DNA from 3 places in the Annamia dubia NIES-4383 genome. Region 1 is predicted to be linked to each of the others. Evidence: predicted binding sites of a transcription regulator. Region 1 holds the regulator's gene; each other region holds the start of a gene.
The links. Region 1 encodes NtcA, which controls nitrogen genes in cyanobacteria. Its sites were predicted from a motif close to TTTGTANCNNNNGNTACAAA; they were not measured.
Positions count from the first base shown of each region.

Region 2: Anndu_RS00395 (ferredoxin--nitrite reductase) is a predicted target of NtcA. The motif match lies at 954-973, and genes of this name have one in related genera.
Region 3: pirA (arginine synthesis PII-interacting regulator PirA) is a predicted target of NtcA. The motif match lies at 1,751-1,770, and genes of this name have one in related genera.

Region 1 is NZ_AP025630.1:506,361-511,045, reverse strand. It holds rRNA gene Anndu_RS02485 (16S ribosomal RNA) at 1-267, opposite strand, end outside; gene fabI (enoyl-ACP reductase FabI) at 734-1,510, opposite strand; gene ntcA (global nitrogen regulator NtcA) at 1,782-2,459, shown strand; gene Anndu_RS02470 (PAS domain S-box protein) at 2,470-4,685, opposite strand, start outside.
Region 2 is NZ_AP025630.1:84,981-89,665, reverse strand. It holds gene Anndu_RS00410 (MoaD/ThiS family protein) at 1-143, shown strand, start outside; gene Anndu_RS00405 (molybdenum cofactor biosynthesis protein MoaE) at 167-586, shown strand; gene Anndu_RS00400 (hypothetical protein) at 644-913, opposite strand; gene Anndu_RS00395 (ferredoxin--nitrite reductase) at 1,164-2,720, shown strand; gene Anndu_RS00390 (cobalamin biosynthesis protein) at 2,791-3,255, opposite strand; gene Anndu_RS00385 (inorganic phosphate transporter) at 3,297-4,685, opposite strand, start outside.
Region 3 is NZ_AP025630.1:337,587-342,271, forward strand. It holds gene Anndu_RS01655 (PRC-barrel domain-containing protein) at 1-152, shown strand, start outside; gene grxD (Grx4 family monothiol glutaredoxin) at 205-528, opposite strand; gene Anndu_RS01665 (BolA family protein) at 598-798, opposite strand; gene Anndu_RS01670 (hypothetical protein) at 1,017-1,193, shown strand; gene Anndu_RS01675 (YbhB/YbcL family Raf kinase inhibitor-like protein) at 1,174-1,716, shown strand; gene pirA (arginine synthesis PII-interacting regulator PirA) at 1,848-2,003, shown strand; tRNA gene Anndu_RS01685 (tRNA-Gly) at 2,102-2,174, opposite strand; gene Anndu_RS01690 (branched-chain amino acid ABC transporter permease) at 2,281-3,141, shown strand; gene rpmA (50S ribosomal protein L27) at 3,272-3,538, opposite strand; gene rplU (50S ribosomal protein L21) at 3,650-4,024, opposite strand; gene Anndu_RS01705 (PepSY domain-containing protein) at 4,267-4,554, shown strand; gene Anndu_RS01710 (phosphoribosyltransferase) at 4,598-4,685, shown strand, end outside.

The DNA of each region.
Region 1 (4,685 bases):
CTCAGACCAGCTAAGGATCGTCGGCTTGGTAGGCCTTTACCCCACCAACTACCTAATCCTACGCGGGCTCATCCTTTGCCGATAAATCTTTGGTCTTTCGACATCATCCGGTATTAGCAGTCATTTCTAACTGTTATTCCGAAGCAAAGGGCAGATTCCCACGTGTTACGCACCCGTGCGCCACTAGACCCGAAGGTCTCGTTCGACTTGCATGTGTTAGGCATGCCGCCAGCGTTCGTTCTGAGCCAGGATCAAACTCTCCATTTTAACTAAATTAATTTCTTAAGTTTAGTTTTTGGTTTGAGTTGTTAAGCTCTTTTTTTAATTTGACTTTAGTCAAGTTTTTTGTTAAATTAGTTTGACTAAGGGCTAGTAATAAGTTTTCAATATATTGATTTGTCTAGGTTCGGTGCGCTCGGCTTCGTTTGTCTCTCTCAACCGCGCATTTATCAATATAGCCTACCTCTTTGGTTTTGTCAACACTTTTGACAAATTTCTTTTTTCTGTCTCTGTGTAAGCCTTTCAAGCTTTTTCTTCCTCTTTTTTCCTTTTTTTTGAGAATATTTTTTTTATTTGTTAGGTAAGCTTGTGGTTAAAAAGCTTGATTTATAAGCAATATAGGGTTTTAAAATTTTTTAGAAAATTTTTTTGGTTGTGCGATGAAACAAAAAAAAGCTGAAATCTGATACAAGTCAATTTCAGCTTGGGGCAAGTTAATTTATCTGATTGGGTTTTACATTCCCATTATTTCGTAGCCACTATCTACATAAATTATTTGTCCGGTGATGCCACTGGCTAGATCGCTACTTAAAAAGGTGGCGGTGTTACCTACTTCTAGTTGGGTAACTGTTCTGCGAAGGGGTGCGGTTGCTTCTACATGGTGGATCATATCTAAGATACCTCCAACGGCTGATGAGGCTAGGGTGCGGATCGGGCCTGCTGAGATGGCGTTAACTCTAATGTTTTTAGGGCCTAGTTCTGAGGCAAGGTAACGTACGCTCATTTCTAGGGCGGCTTTGGCTACACCCATAACATTATAGTTGGGGATCACTTTGACTCCCCCTAAATAGGATAGGGTGACGATGCTCCCGCCTTCTGTCATAAGGGGAACGGCGGCTTTGCTGAGGCTGGTAAGGGAGTAACTACTGATGTCTAGGGCGGTTTTAAATCCTTCTCGGCTGGTGTTAATAAATTCTCCGGTTAAGTCGTCTTTGTTGGCAAAGGCTAGACAGTGGATCAGGATGTCAATTTTATCCCAAATTTTGCCAATTTCGGTAAAGGTTTCGGCTATTTGTTGATCGTTTTGAACGTCACAGGGTAAGAAGACTGTAGGCTTAAGGGGTTCTACTAATTCTCCTACTTTTTTGGCAAAGCGTCCTTTTTCGTCTGGTAAATAGGTGACTCCAATATTAGCCCCAGCTTGATGGAGTTGTTGGGCTATGCCCCAAGCGATGGAGCGGTTGTTGGCAATGCCTGTGACAAGGGCATTTTTTCCGGTTAAATCTAACATAGTTTTTATATAATGAAAAAAAATAATGTTTTTTGTTAGGATGGTGAGTAGAATTTTATCATTGTTTTGTCAATAGCAATCGAATTTAGGGATTGAAAGGTTTTTTGGGGATTGGGAGCAGTGGATAGTAGCTTAAGTTTGTTATTTTTTGATCAGTATTTTTAAGCAAAAATGGCGCATATCTTGTTATTTTGTAAATGCTAGTTTAAGATAGCTAAAAAATAATTTTTTGATTTTTTATTTAATTTTTCCAGTTTTTGAGTGAATCCCCATGAGTCTTTCAGTAATTTCAGAAACAACTTTAGAAACGGTTTTTCGTCAAATCAGTAGTGGTGGTTATCCTCCGGTGGTGGAATTTTATGAGCGTGGTAAAACGATTTTTTTTCCGGGGGATCCGGCGGAAAAGGTTTATTTTTTGATGAAGGGGGCGGTTAAGTTATCGAGAGTGTATGAGGCGGGGGAGGAGATTACTGTGGCTTTATTGCGGGAAAATAGTGTGTTTGGGGTGTTGTCTTTGGTGACGGGGCAAAGATCCGATCGCTTTTATCATGCGGTGGCTTTTACTCCAGTGGAGTTGTTATCGGCGCCGATCGATCATGTGGAAAAGGCTTTAAATGAACATCCTGAGTTATCTATGTTGATGTTAAAGGGGTTGTCTTCTCGGATTTTACAGACGGAAATGATGATTGAAACATTAGCCCATCGGGATATGGGATCACGTTTGGTGAGTTTTTTATTAATTTTATGTCGTGATTTCGGCATTCCCACCAATGAGGGGATCCGCATTGATTTAAAGTTGTCTCATCAGGCGATCGCTGAGGCCATTGGCTCTACCCGTGTCACGGTGACAAGGTTATTAGGGGATCTAAGGCAGGATAATATGATTTCTATTTATAAGAAGAAAATAACAGTTCATAATCCGGTGGCTTTAAGTCAACAGTTTACTTAATAAACCCTAATTAATAGTTAATAATCTTTAATAAAGCTTCTTTTAAAGCCTCTATTTTAAGAGGTTTACTGAGATAGTCATTCATTCCGGCCTCTAAACAAATTTGGTGATCGCTTTCCATCGCATTGGCCGTCATGGCAATAATATAAGGTTGAGTTGAATCGTCAAAATGTTCACGAATCCAACGAGTAGCTTCTAAGCCGTCCATTTCAGGCATTTGCATATCCATTAAGATTAAATCGTAGGATTGTTTTTGTAAAGCGTTAATTACTTCTAATCCATTACCTACTATTTGCCCTGAATAGCCGAGTTTATTGAGTGTTAATAAAATAACTTTCTGATTTACTTTGTTATCTTCTGCTACTAATATTTTTAAATTATAATTGTTTTCCTCAGAAATAGTCGCAACAAAAGAAGAATTTAAAGAGTTTTGAGTTTGATTGACGTTGAATATTTGTAAGAAAATTTCATAAAGGTTAGATTGTTTAATTGGTTGAGTTAAAATATATTTTAAATTTAGTTGAGATTTTATTGAATCTGAAAGATGGGTAAAAGCATTTAAAATAATAATAGGAAAATGGCAAGTTTTAGGACTATTTTTGATGGTTTTGATTGTCTCTAAATTGTCTAAACTAAAATCTTGACAATCAAAAATAATTACGTCAAAATCTTGTTTTTGAGCGAGAATTACTAAGGCTTGATTAACTGTATTTGTTTCAGTATAAATCATACCTAATTTTGCAATTTGTTGAGTAATTAAATTACGAATGAGGGAATTTTCCCCGATAAATAAAATTTGTTTATTCTTAAAAATTTCAGAATTAAAAGTTACTTCTTGTTCACAATAATTCATTTTACTCATGAGTGTAAAGGAAAAAGTTGAGCCTTTTCCTAGTTCACTTTCTACCCACATTTGTCCACCCATTAATTCTGCTAAACGCTTACTAATAGACAAGCCTAAGCCTGTCCCTTCGTATTTTCGATTGCGGCCAGAGTCAACTTGAGAAAATGATTTAAACAGTTTATTTTGCCCTTCTTCAGATATACCTATTCCTGTATCTTTAACGGTAAATTTAATTTCACATTCACAGGTATTAGGATTACAACTAGGGCTAGAAATAGCTAAAATAATTTCACCTTTTTCGGTAAATTTTAGGGAATTACCAATTAAATTAACTAAAATTTGGCGAACTCTAGTAACATCTCCAATGAGTATTTTAGGAATGGAAAAATCCCAATAATAACCTAAGCCTAATTTTTTCTGGGCGGCCTGATGGGCAAATAAGTCTAAAACACCTTCAATACAATCTTGTAAATTAAAAGGATTTTTCTCTAATTCTAGTTTTCCTGATTCAATTTTTGATAGGTCTAATATATCATTAATAATAGTTAATAATGCGTCTCCACTATTACGAATTGTCTCCACAAAATCCTGTTGTTGTTCACTTAAAGAGGTGTCTAATAATAAATTTGTCATGCCGATCACCCCATTCATGGGGGTGCGAATTTCATGGCTCATCATGGCTAAAAACTCACTTTTAGCTCGGTTGGCATTGTCGGCTTCTTGTCGGGCTTGTTGTAAAGCCTCATTTTTGAGGGCTAATTCCTCTAAACGGATTTTTTCTTGTTTTAAGAGTTTTGACTGGGCGATCGCAATGCCTAACTGGGCGGCCACTTCTTCTAATAATTCTATTTCATCTTCTGTCCAATGACGGTAGCGATCACACTGATCCAAGCTGATCGCACCGTTGATCTGACCTTGGTAAAAAGTCCCGATCGCTAATAAGGATTTAATTCCCAATGCCTCTAAAAACTCTTTTTTTGGCTGTAATAAAGGACAATCATAGACGTTAGAAGCACAAATTGCTCGATCTTCTGAGATAATTTGTTGTAAATGGGGATTGCCTTCAACTGCTATTTTTAAACCAATTAAAGAGGGATAATTTCCATTTAAAGACTCAGATACGCATAAAATATGAGGTTCAGGATCATTAATATAGGTAAAAATAGTACAATAATTACTTTTAAAAACTTTCCCTAATTCAGAAGCGGCAGTTTGAAAAACCGTTTCAGGATCTAAACTTTGACGGATTTCATTGGTAATTTTCCTTAAGAGTAGGGCTTTTTCAAATTGGCGTTTTAATAATTCTTCACTCTCTTTACGCTCAGTTATATCCTCTGCATAGCCCGGCACTCGATAAAGTTGTCCCTGTTCATTGAAAACGG
Region 2 (4,685 bases), 420 kb from region 1:
ATCATTTTTTGATGAATAAATATAATTTTAATTTAGCTGATAACTCAATCAAAATTGCGGTAAATGATGAATTTTCTGATTTAGATTATCCCATTGAAGATCAAGTTTCTCTTGTTTTTATTCCGCCCGTTGCTGGAGGTTAAATTAATAATAAATTAATAAAATTATGTTATTTAATATTAGTGAAACAATTATTGATTCTCAACGCTTAATTGATTATTTAAAATGTGATCAAGCCGGGGCTTTAGTAACATTTGAAGGTTGGGTGAGAAATCATAATCAAGGAAAATCAGTTACTTCTTTAGAATATCAAGTTTATCAAGAATTAGCAATAAAAGAAGGCTTAAAAATTATTTATGAAGCCACCCAAAAATTTGATTTACACCGAGCGATCGCCGTGCATAGAAGTGGACATTTAATAATAGGAGAAACGGCTGTGTGGGTTGGCACAACGGCAAGTCATCGGCACACAGCTTTTAAGGCGACTCAATATATTATTGATAATATTAAAATGCGTTTACCGATCTGGAAAAAAGAACATTATGTCAATGAATTGGCACAATGGGTTTATTGTAAACATCATTAAACTTTTTACCCCAAATTAATTAATAAATAATGAGTAAATCAATTGATAACGATAATTTTAAGGAATACGGCAAAGTTGATCAATATGAATTATTTTTTCACCATAGGAAGGCAACCATGTCAACCATTCCACCTCAGAATAAGGACATAATAATAATGCTTGTTGATCCAATAAATCATCATCAATTCCAATTAAATTAACCCAATCATTATTAGTATGATTAGATGAAATATTTTGATCAAAAGGATGCTCTACTGTAACCGCACAATAACGAATATTTTGATAATTTAATGTTGAAATATTATTTTCTAATATTTGATTTGCCATTTTTTACCTCTTGCTTATGCACAATAAATAAATTAAATTATTTGTATTCAATGATACAAAATTCTAACTTAAATTCAAGTAATTATGACATAAATTTACAAAACTTATTAATTTAATTATGACAATTAAGTATAAAGACTTATTAAAAATTTTGTTTAAATAATTATCTAAAATTTAGTAACAAAAATTACAAATTAACCTGATTTAACAGTGTAACTTAAAAGATCACATTAAACTAAAAATAATAATTATGACTATTACTGAAGATTCCAAAAAATTTAAACTTAATAAAATTGAAAAAGCGAAAGCAGAAAAAGCCGGATTAGCCATTAAAGAAGAATTAGAAAAAATTGCTCAAATGGGTTGGGAAGCAATGGAAAAAACGGATTTAGAAATGAGATTAAAATGGCTAGGAGTCTTTTTTCGCCCCGTAACTCCGGGTAAATTTATGTTACGTTTAAGGCTTCCTAATGGCATTATTTCCAGTGAACAAATGAAGCTTTTAGCGCAAATTGTTGAGCGTTATGATGATGATGGTAGTGCTGATATTACTACCCGTCAAAATCTTCAATTAAGGGGTATAAAATTGGCAGATTTACCTCAAATTTTTGCTCAATTTCAAGAAGTAGGTTTAACCTCAATTCAGTCGGGAATGGATAATGTGCGCAATTTAACTGGCTCTCCCGTTTCCGGTATTGATCCTGATGAATTAATTGATACAAGAGAATTATTACAAAAATTACAGAATTTAATCACTAATAATGGTGAGGGAAATCCTCAATTTGCTAACCTTCCCCGTAAATTTAACATTGCGATCGAGGGTGCAAGGGATAATTCTATTCATGCTGAAATTAATGATTTAGCCTTTATTCCTGCTTATAAAGAGAGTGAATTAGGTTTTAATGTGATTGTGGGGGGTTATTTATCAGCACAGCGTTGCGCCGAAAGTATCCCCATGAATGTGTGGGTAAAAGCCGATGATGAGGTAATCGAGCTATCTAGGGCAATTTTAACCGTTTATAGCGAAAACGGCTTAGAGGCAGGTTTAAGGGAAAATCGGGCTAAAGCCAGATTAATGTGGTTAATTGATCATTGGGGCATGGAAAAATTCAGGGCTGAAGTGGAAAAAGAAATGGGTAAAACCCTTGCCACGGCCGCGCCTCAAGATGAAATTACCCAAGATAAAAAAGATCATTTAGGAGTCCATCCTCAGAAACAAGAGGGTTTTAGCTACGTTGGCTTACACATTCCGATGGGGCGCTTAAGCTCAGAAACTATGTTTGAATTAGCCAGACTAGCCGATCAATATGGTAACGGTGAAATTCGTTTAACAGTGGAACAAAATGCAATTATTCCCTATATTTCTAACGATCAAATTGATGCTTTTTTAAATGAATCTTTATTAGAAAAATTTAAGATTAATCCTAGCACTTTAACCCGTTCTGTTATCTCTTGTACTGGTGCGAAATATTGCAATTTTGCTATTATTGAAACTAAAGCCAGAGCGTTAAAAATTGCTCAAGAATTAGATCAAGAATTGAATATTCCCGATCGAGTGCGGATCCATTGGACGGGATGCCCTAATTCCTGTGGACAAGCTCAGGCGGCGGATATTGGCTTAATTGGTACAAAAGTACGCAAAGATGGTCAACCAGTGGAAGGGGTAACAATTTATAAAGGTGGAAAAGTAGGAAAAGATGCAAAATTAGGTACTTTATTTCATAAGGGAGTAGCCTGTGATGACTTAAAACCAATCTTAAGAGAAATTCTTATTAATGATTTTGGAGCAACGGTAAATCAGTCATAAATATTGGCAAAAAAATTTAATTTTGACCCAATTGTTTCTAGTCAAAAATTTATTTTATTTAAACATAAATTTAAAATTTTGAGTTAGCAACGGCTAAAGTAACCGAGCCTTGCTGACCTTTTTTTTTGATAATTTGTTTGGGAACAATTAATAATTTTTCTGGGATTAAATTAATTTCTAAATTATTAGTAAATTCGGCAACGGCCGCTAGGGCTGAAGCCTCGGCCACGCTGTAACAACCACATTTTTGCTCTACCAATTGAGAGGGATTTAATACTTTGATTTGCTTTAATTTTTCCGCTTTAAAAGTAATTAAAGAAATATGATATTCTTGACATATTTTGATGATAGCTTTTTCAGTTTCTTTTTTTTCAATAGTAGCGATCGCCGCTATTGTTTCCAAAGATAAATTATAACTTTCAAAAGTAGTGATTAAAGCATATTTAATTAAATCATCAGAAGTATTTTTTTGACAACCGATCCCCACCCATAAATATTGAGTAGGTAGCAAAAATAAATGAGAATTAATCATCATTGATCTAAAAAGAAACTAATAGTTTATTCTTACAAATTTTATTAATAATTAACAGTTTTATCGGGATGATAAGATAAACGAAAAATACGAGTAATATAATTAAATTGTTCATCTAATTTTTTATTAAAAATTTTATTAATTGGTTGATCTGGTTTTTTTTGCCATGATGGAGAAATATTACTTAAAGCAGTTTTTAATTGCCATTGATGTTGATAACTTTTTCCCGATAATTTTTTAATACTATTAATTTGCATTTGACTTAAATAATTTGTTTCTAATTGATTAAATAAATCAGGATTAAAATAAATTTTTTCAATTTTGGCGGAATTAATAACAATCGTTTCTTGTTTGCGATCTAATTGTATTTGTTGATTGATTAATTGACGAAAATTTTGAGCTTTAGGAATAGTTTTATTTTCTAATTTTTGTAAATTATAAGTGGGGATATTTTGTTGTGCTAAATATTTAATTACAGGTGGTGAAAGTTGAAAATAAACTTCTTCATAAACTTGTTGATTAAAAACATTTTGCATAATAAATAAGAGGAAAAAACTTAAAATTGCCGCTAAAATCGGTGTACTTAACCACCCAAAAGCGATATTTCCTAAAATTTGCCATTTAATTTTTTGAAATCCTGTCATTCCTTTTAATAAGCCAATGCCGATTACACTGCCAACTACGGCTTGTGAGCTTGACACTGGAATCAGAGGAATAGTAGGTAAATTTAACCTTAATAAAATATTTTCTAAAGTGGTGGATGAAAACAGAAATAAAACGAGGGAATGGGAGACTACGACAACCCATGCCCCCACAGGTGTTAAGGGCATTAAGGTATTGCCTATGGTCATCATTACTTTTTTTGAATAGGTATAAACTCCGATAGCGATGGCTATTGCCCCTAATAAAAATAATTGTTGAATCGAAGAAATAGTAATATTACCGATTTTAAAGTCAGTAAAAGGAGAGGATGTGACAAAAACACCCATTACATTACCGATATTATTCGCCCCGATCGCATAAGAGCCAAAAGCCCCTGCTAAAATTAAACCAATGCGGGTATAAAGATCAAGGGTTAATAAATGAAAACGGCCTTGAATTAATTTAACAGTAATTTTATATAAAATTGCCGAAAAAATTGCGCCTAAAATGGGACAAGCAACCCATGTACTTAAAATTTTAATCAGAGTATTAAAGTCATTTAATGAGCCACTAAAAAAATTCCAACCGATGATCGCCCCCACGATCGCCTGAGTCACCGACACAGGAAGGCCGATCTGAGTCATCCAAAAAACCGTTAAGGCCGCACTTAAGGCGGCGATAAAACTACCTGCAAGGGCATTGATCGCCCCCAGATCCCCTAAGCCGTATGCCGCCCCTAGCCCCCCCGTCACAGCACCAATAATAATAAAAAAACTGCAAATAAAAGCCGC
Region 3 (4,685 bases), 170 kb from region 1:
CACCTTCCCGTTCAAAACGCTATGATTATCAAGGGGATCATGATATAAATGAAGATGTTTGGGATGATGATAGTCAGGATAATTATAATGCCCCTCGCATTAATATTCCTGAACGTCAAAAAAGACCTGAATATGAAGAAGAATTAAATTAAAACATAGTAGAGACGTACCATGGTACGTCTCTACAGGTTTATTGACAAAAACTTAAGAAGCAAGAGCTACTTCAGCCATTTGTTGAAGTTCACCGCTTTGATAAAGTTCAACCATAATATCTGAACCGCCAATAAATTCCCCATTAATATAAACTTGAGGAATGGTAGGCCATTTAGAATATTCCTTAATACCTTGACGAATATCAAAATCTTCTAAAACATTAAAGGTTTCAAAAGGAATACCTAAAACATTAAAAATCTGCACCACATTGTTAGAAAAACCACATTGGGGCATTAATTTTGTTCCCTTCATGAAAATCATAATTTTATTTTCTTCGATCAGTTTCTTAATACGATCTTTTGTTTCTGGAGTCATAGTTTTTATTTAATAATGATTATAATTACAACAAAATCAAGTTTAATTTTAGTTTTATTTTAAAGAAAATTAAACCCTTTGTCCTGCTTGTTGCCAAGCAGAAGGAGTATAGGTTTTGAGTGCTAAAGCATGGATCGCCTCAGTTGCCATTTCCTCGCTTAAGGCACTGTAAACTAATTGATGTTGTTTAACTTTGGTTTTCCCTTCAAACTCGGAAGAAATGACGATCGCCTCAAGATGATCACCACCTCCTGTTAAGTCATTGACCATGACTTGAGCATCGGGTAATTGATTTTTAATGCGGTTTTCTACTTCTCTTAAACTTATCAATTGTTATCTCCTATGGTTGAAGTTTATTTTAATCATTTTACCTAGTTTTTGCCATAATTTCTACCCATTTTATAGCACGATGCACTTATTGATTAAAACAATTTTTTAAGGGTTATAATTGAATAAATTAAAATAATTAATAGGTAAGAGTAATTTAGATGACTCGTAGTTTATCAATGATTGGACTTTTAATCGTGGCGGCACTCGGCGGTTGGCTAATGATCAAGCAGTTACAGTCATCTGCTCCCACAACAGCCATTGATAAAGCCAATAAAGCGGCTGAAACTGTTGAAAATCAAACCGACAAACTTCAACATGATCTCAATCAACCTTAAATCAAAATTTAATTTAATTTTATTTTTATTGGCGGCGATCGCTGGTTCTGTTTTTCTTGTTTATCACTTGATCAAATCACCGGAGGTTAAGATGGAACTTTCAAGCCCTGCTTTTGCCCATAATACCATGATGCCCTCAAAATACACTTGTCAAGGGGAGGATCTCAGTCCCCCTTTAATCATAAAAGATCTGCCAGAGGGTACAATCTCATTAGCATTAATACATGACGATCCAGACGCTCCCATGGGGACTTGGGATCATTGGTTAATCTGGAATATTAAACCCACTGATGAAATTAAAGAAAATAGCACCCCTGGAACCCAAGGGCGTAACAGTTGGGGTAAAAATGAATATGGTGGAGCTTGTCCCCCCAGTGGAACTCATCGCTATTTTTTTAAACTCTATGCCCTTAATACAATGGTTAATTTAAACAGTGGAGCAACTAAAAAACAGCTAGAAAATGCCATCAAAGGGCATATTTTAGCAACGGCCGAGTTAATCGGCTTGTATCAAAAATATTGATCATGGTTAATTATCAAATTGGGATTATGAATTTTTTGTAACAAATAATACTATTTGCTAAGGATATGCTAATCTGTTAAATAGAAAGCTATCTAAAAAATTATTATTGAAAAAAAGAGGATAAAACAACTATGAATCGTCAAGAAACCTTAAAAAATGCCGCATCCGCTCATCGTGCTAGTTTACGCAAAAGTTTAGAACGCCGTTTAGAACTCGCTAGAGCAAAAGATGATGAAAAATTGTTACGTCAGTTAGAAGCCGAAGCAAGTTATTTACATCTTCAATAAAATTTTTTTGACTATCATAAATTTTTTTCAGATTTTTTTAATTGATAAAATCAAAAAGAAGCCGAGTTTCCTTGAGAGGCTCGGTTTCTTTTTGATCAAGCGGGTAGCGGGACTCGAACCCGTGACATTCAGCTTGGGAAGCTGACGCTCTACCAACTGAGCTATACCCGCAATTAAATTCATTATACCCCAAAATTGGAAAATTTAAACATTGAACAATGGACAGTGGACAGTTACTATTTGATCATTCTAATTATTATTTTATGATTAATTAAATATGGATTTAACCGAATTTTCACAATTATTAGTTAATGGTATTGCGGTTGGCTGTATTATCGCTTTGGCCGCTGTTGGTTTAACTTTAACTTATAGTATCTTAAATCTTTCTAATTTTGCTCATGGAGATTTTATGACTCTAGGGGCTTATTTAACTTATGCTAGTAATGCTAGTGGTTTACCCATTGTCATTTCAATTATGATTGGTATTATTGGCACGGTGGCGGCAATGTTAATTTCTGAACAGTTATTGTGGAAAAAAATGCGTCAACGTAGGGCTACTCCCACCACTTTAATTATTATTTCCATTGGTTTAGCTTTATTTATTCGCAGTGCCATTTTATTTATTTGGGGGAGTAGTAACCAACGCTATAATTTACCTATTGCTGAGGCTTTAGATTTTTTCTCGGTTAAAATACCGATGAATCGCATTATAATTATGATTTTAGCTCTAATTGCGATGATTGCTTTACATTTTTTACTCACAAAAACTAAAATTGGTAAGGCCATGAGGGCTGTCGCTGATAATCTTGAATTAGCAAGGGTTTCAGGCATAAATGTGGAAAAAGTTGTGTTTTGGACATGGATAATTACGGGAACTTTAACGGCCTTAGGTGGTGCGATGTATGGTTTTATTGCCGTTCGTCCTTTAATGGGGTGGCTCTTAATCCTACCAATGTTTGCTTCAATTATTTTAGGAGGAATTGGTAATCCCTACGGTGCGATCGCCGGAGCGTTAGTGATAGGGGTGGCACAGGAGTTAACCGTTCCCTTTTTCGGTGCTGAGTATAAACTAGGGGTAGCCTTATTAATTATGATTTTAATTCTATTATTTCGCCCTCAAGGATTATTTAGTAAATAAAATTATTTTAAAATAATTTTTGATTTATTAACATCAAAAACAAGCAAAAAAATTGATGATCAAAAGCTTACAAAAAACATAAAATTTGACATTAAAAAAGCCCCCCTTTTTAGGAGAGGGGCTAACAAATTTAAGCAGTTTGTTCAACAGGATAAACACTCACTTTACGGCGGCTACGATCCTTATATTCAAAGGTAACAACCCCATCAATTAAAGCAAATAAAGTGTCATCATTGCCCCGACCAACATTGTTTCCGGGGTGAACTTTTGTACCTCTTTGACGAATTAAAATGCTACCTGCGGTTACAACTTGACCACCGTAGCGTTTAACACCTAGACGTTTAGAATTAGAGTCACGTCCGTTTCTTGTACTACCAGTACCTTTCTTATGAGCCATTGTTTGATCCTCAAATAATAGTTAATTTTTATTTTAAATGATTAGTTTTGAAAAATGGAAAATTCCGCAATTTTTATCTTAACAAATTTCGGAATTTTCGCTTATTTTTGATTAAGAATTAGCACTAACTTCTTCTTTATTAGCTGAGGAAGCAGAAGCTAATTCATTACCATTTACTTTAATAGAATTAATCATTAAACGGGTTAATTCTTGACGATGACCACGTTTTTTGCGGGTTTTCTTTTTCGGTTTCATTTTATAAACTAAAACCTTTTTACCCCGTAAATTTGATAAAATTGTGCCTTCTACGGTAGCACCACTCACATAAGGTTGACCGATGTGAATATCATTTTCATGGTGAACTAATAACACTTTATCCACAGTATAATTAGAATCAATTTCAGCGTTTAATTGATTAATGTCATAAAAACGACCCGGTTCAACTCTTAGTTGTGTTCCACCAATTTCAATAATAGCGTAAGTCATAAATTGCCTCAATAAATTTGTGCCGTACAGGTAGCAATTGTTAAATATTTGTAATCTTTTATTATCTTAATTCTAATTTTAGTTAGAATTTAATAACTAATAAAAATAATCCACAAATTAATAACAATTAATGCTTTTAGAATGTCTTAACCTGATCCGAGCAGGAGTTAGACACACAATCTAGCATTATAACTTAATTGTTGCCCTTTTGTCAAAATAAAAACAGAAAATTAATTAAATTTATGAATATCTTAACTAAAGCCCGTTTACGTCGTCTTCATTTTCAACTAGCCCCCATTATGATTTTACCTCTGTTGTTAACGGTGATCAGTGGCGTTTTATTTCAACTTGCTGACTTAACTGGAAATGCTAAAGAATTTCGCTGGTTAATTAAAGCACATATCGGTAATTTTGGGAGTCTTCATTTAGATAAAATTTATCCTTTTTTAAATGGTTTCGGGGCTTTATTTTTGTGTATTACTGGTATTATGATCTGGTTACAAACTCCCCGCCGTAGAAAACAAGACTAAACTAATTAATAATTGATAATTGATTAATTACTAATAACTAATTATGAATGAATTAATTATTTCATGGGACGAATATCACGCTAAAATTGAACAATTAGCGCGAAAAATATATCAATCAAAATGGCAATTTA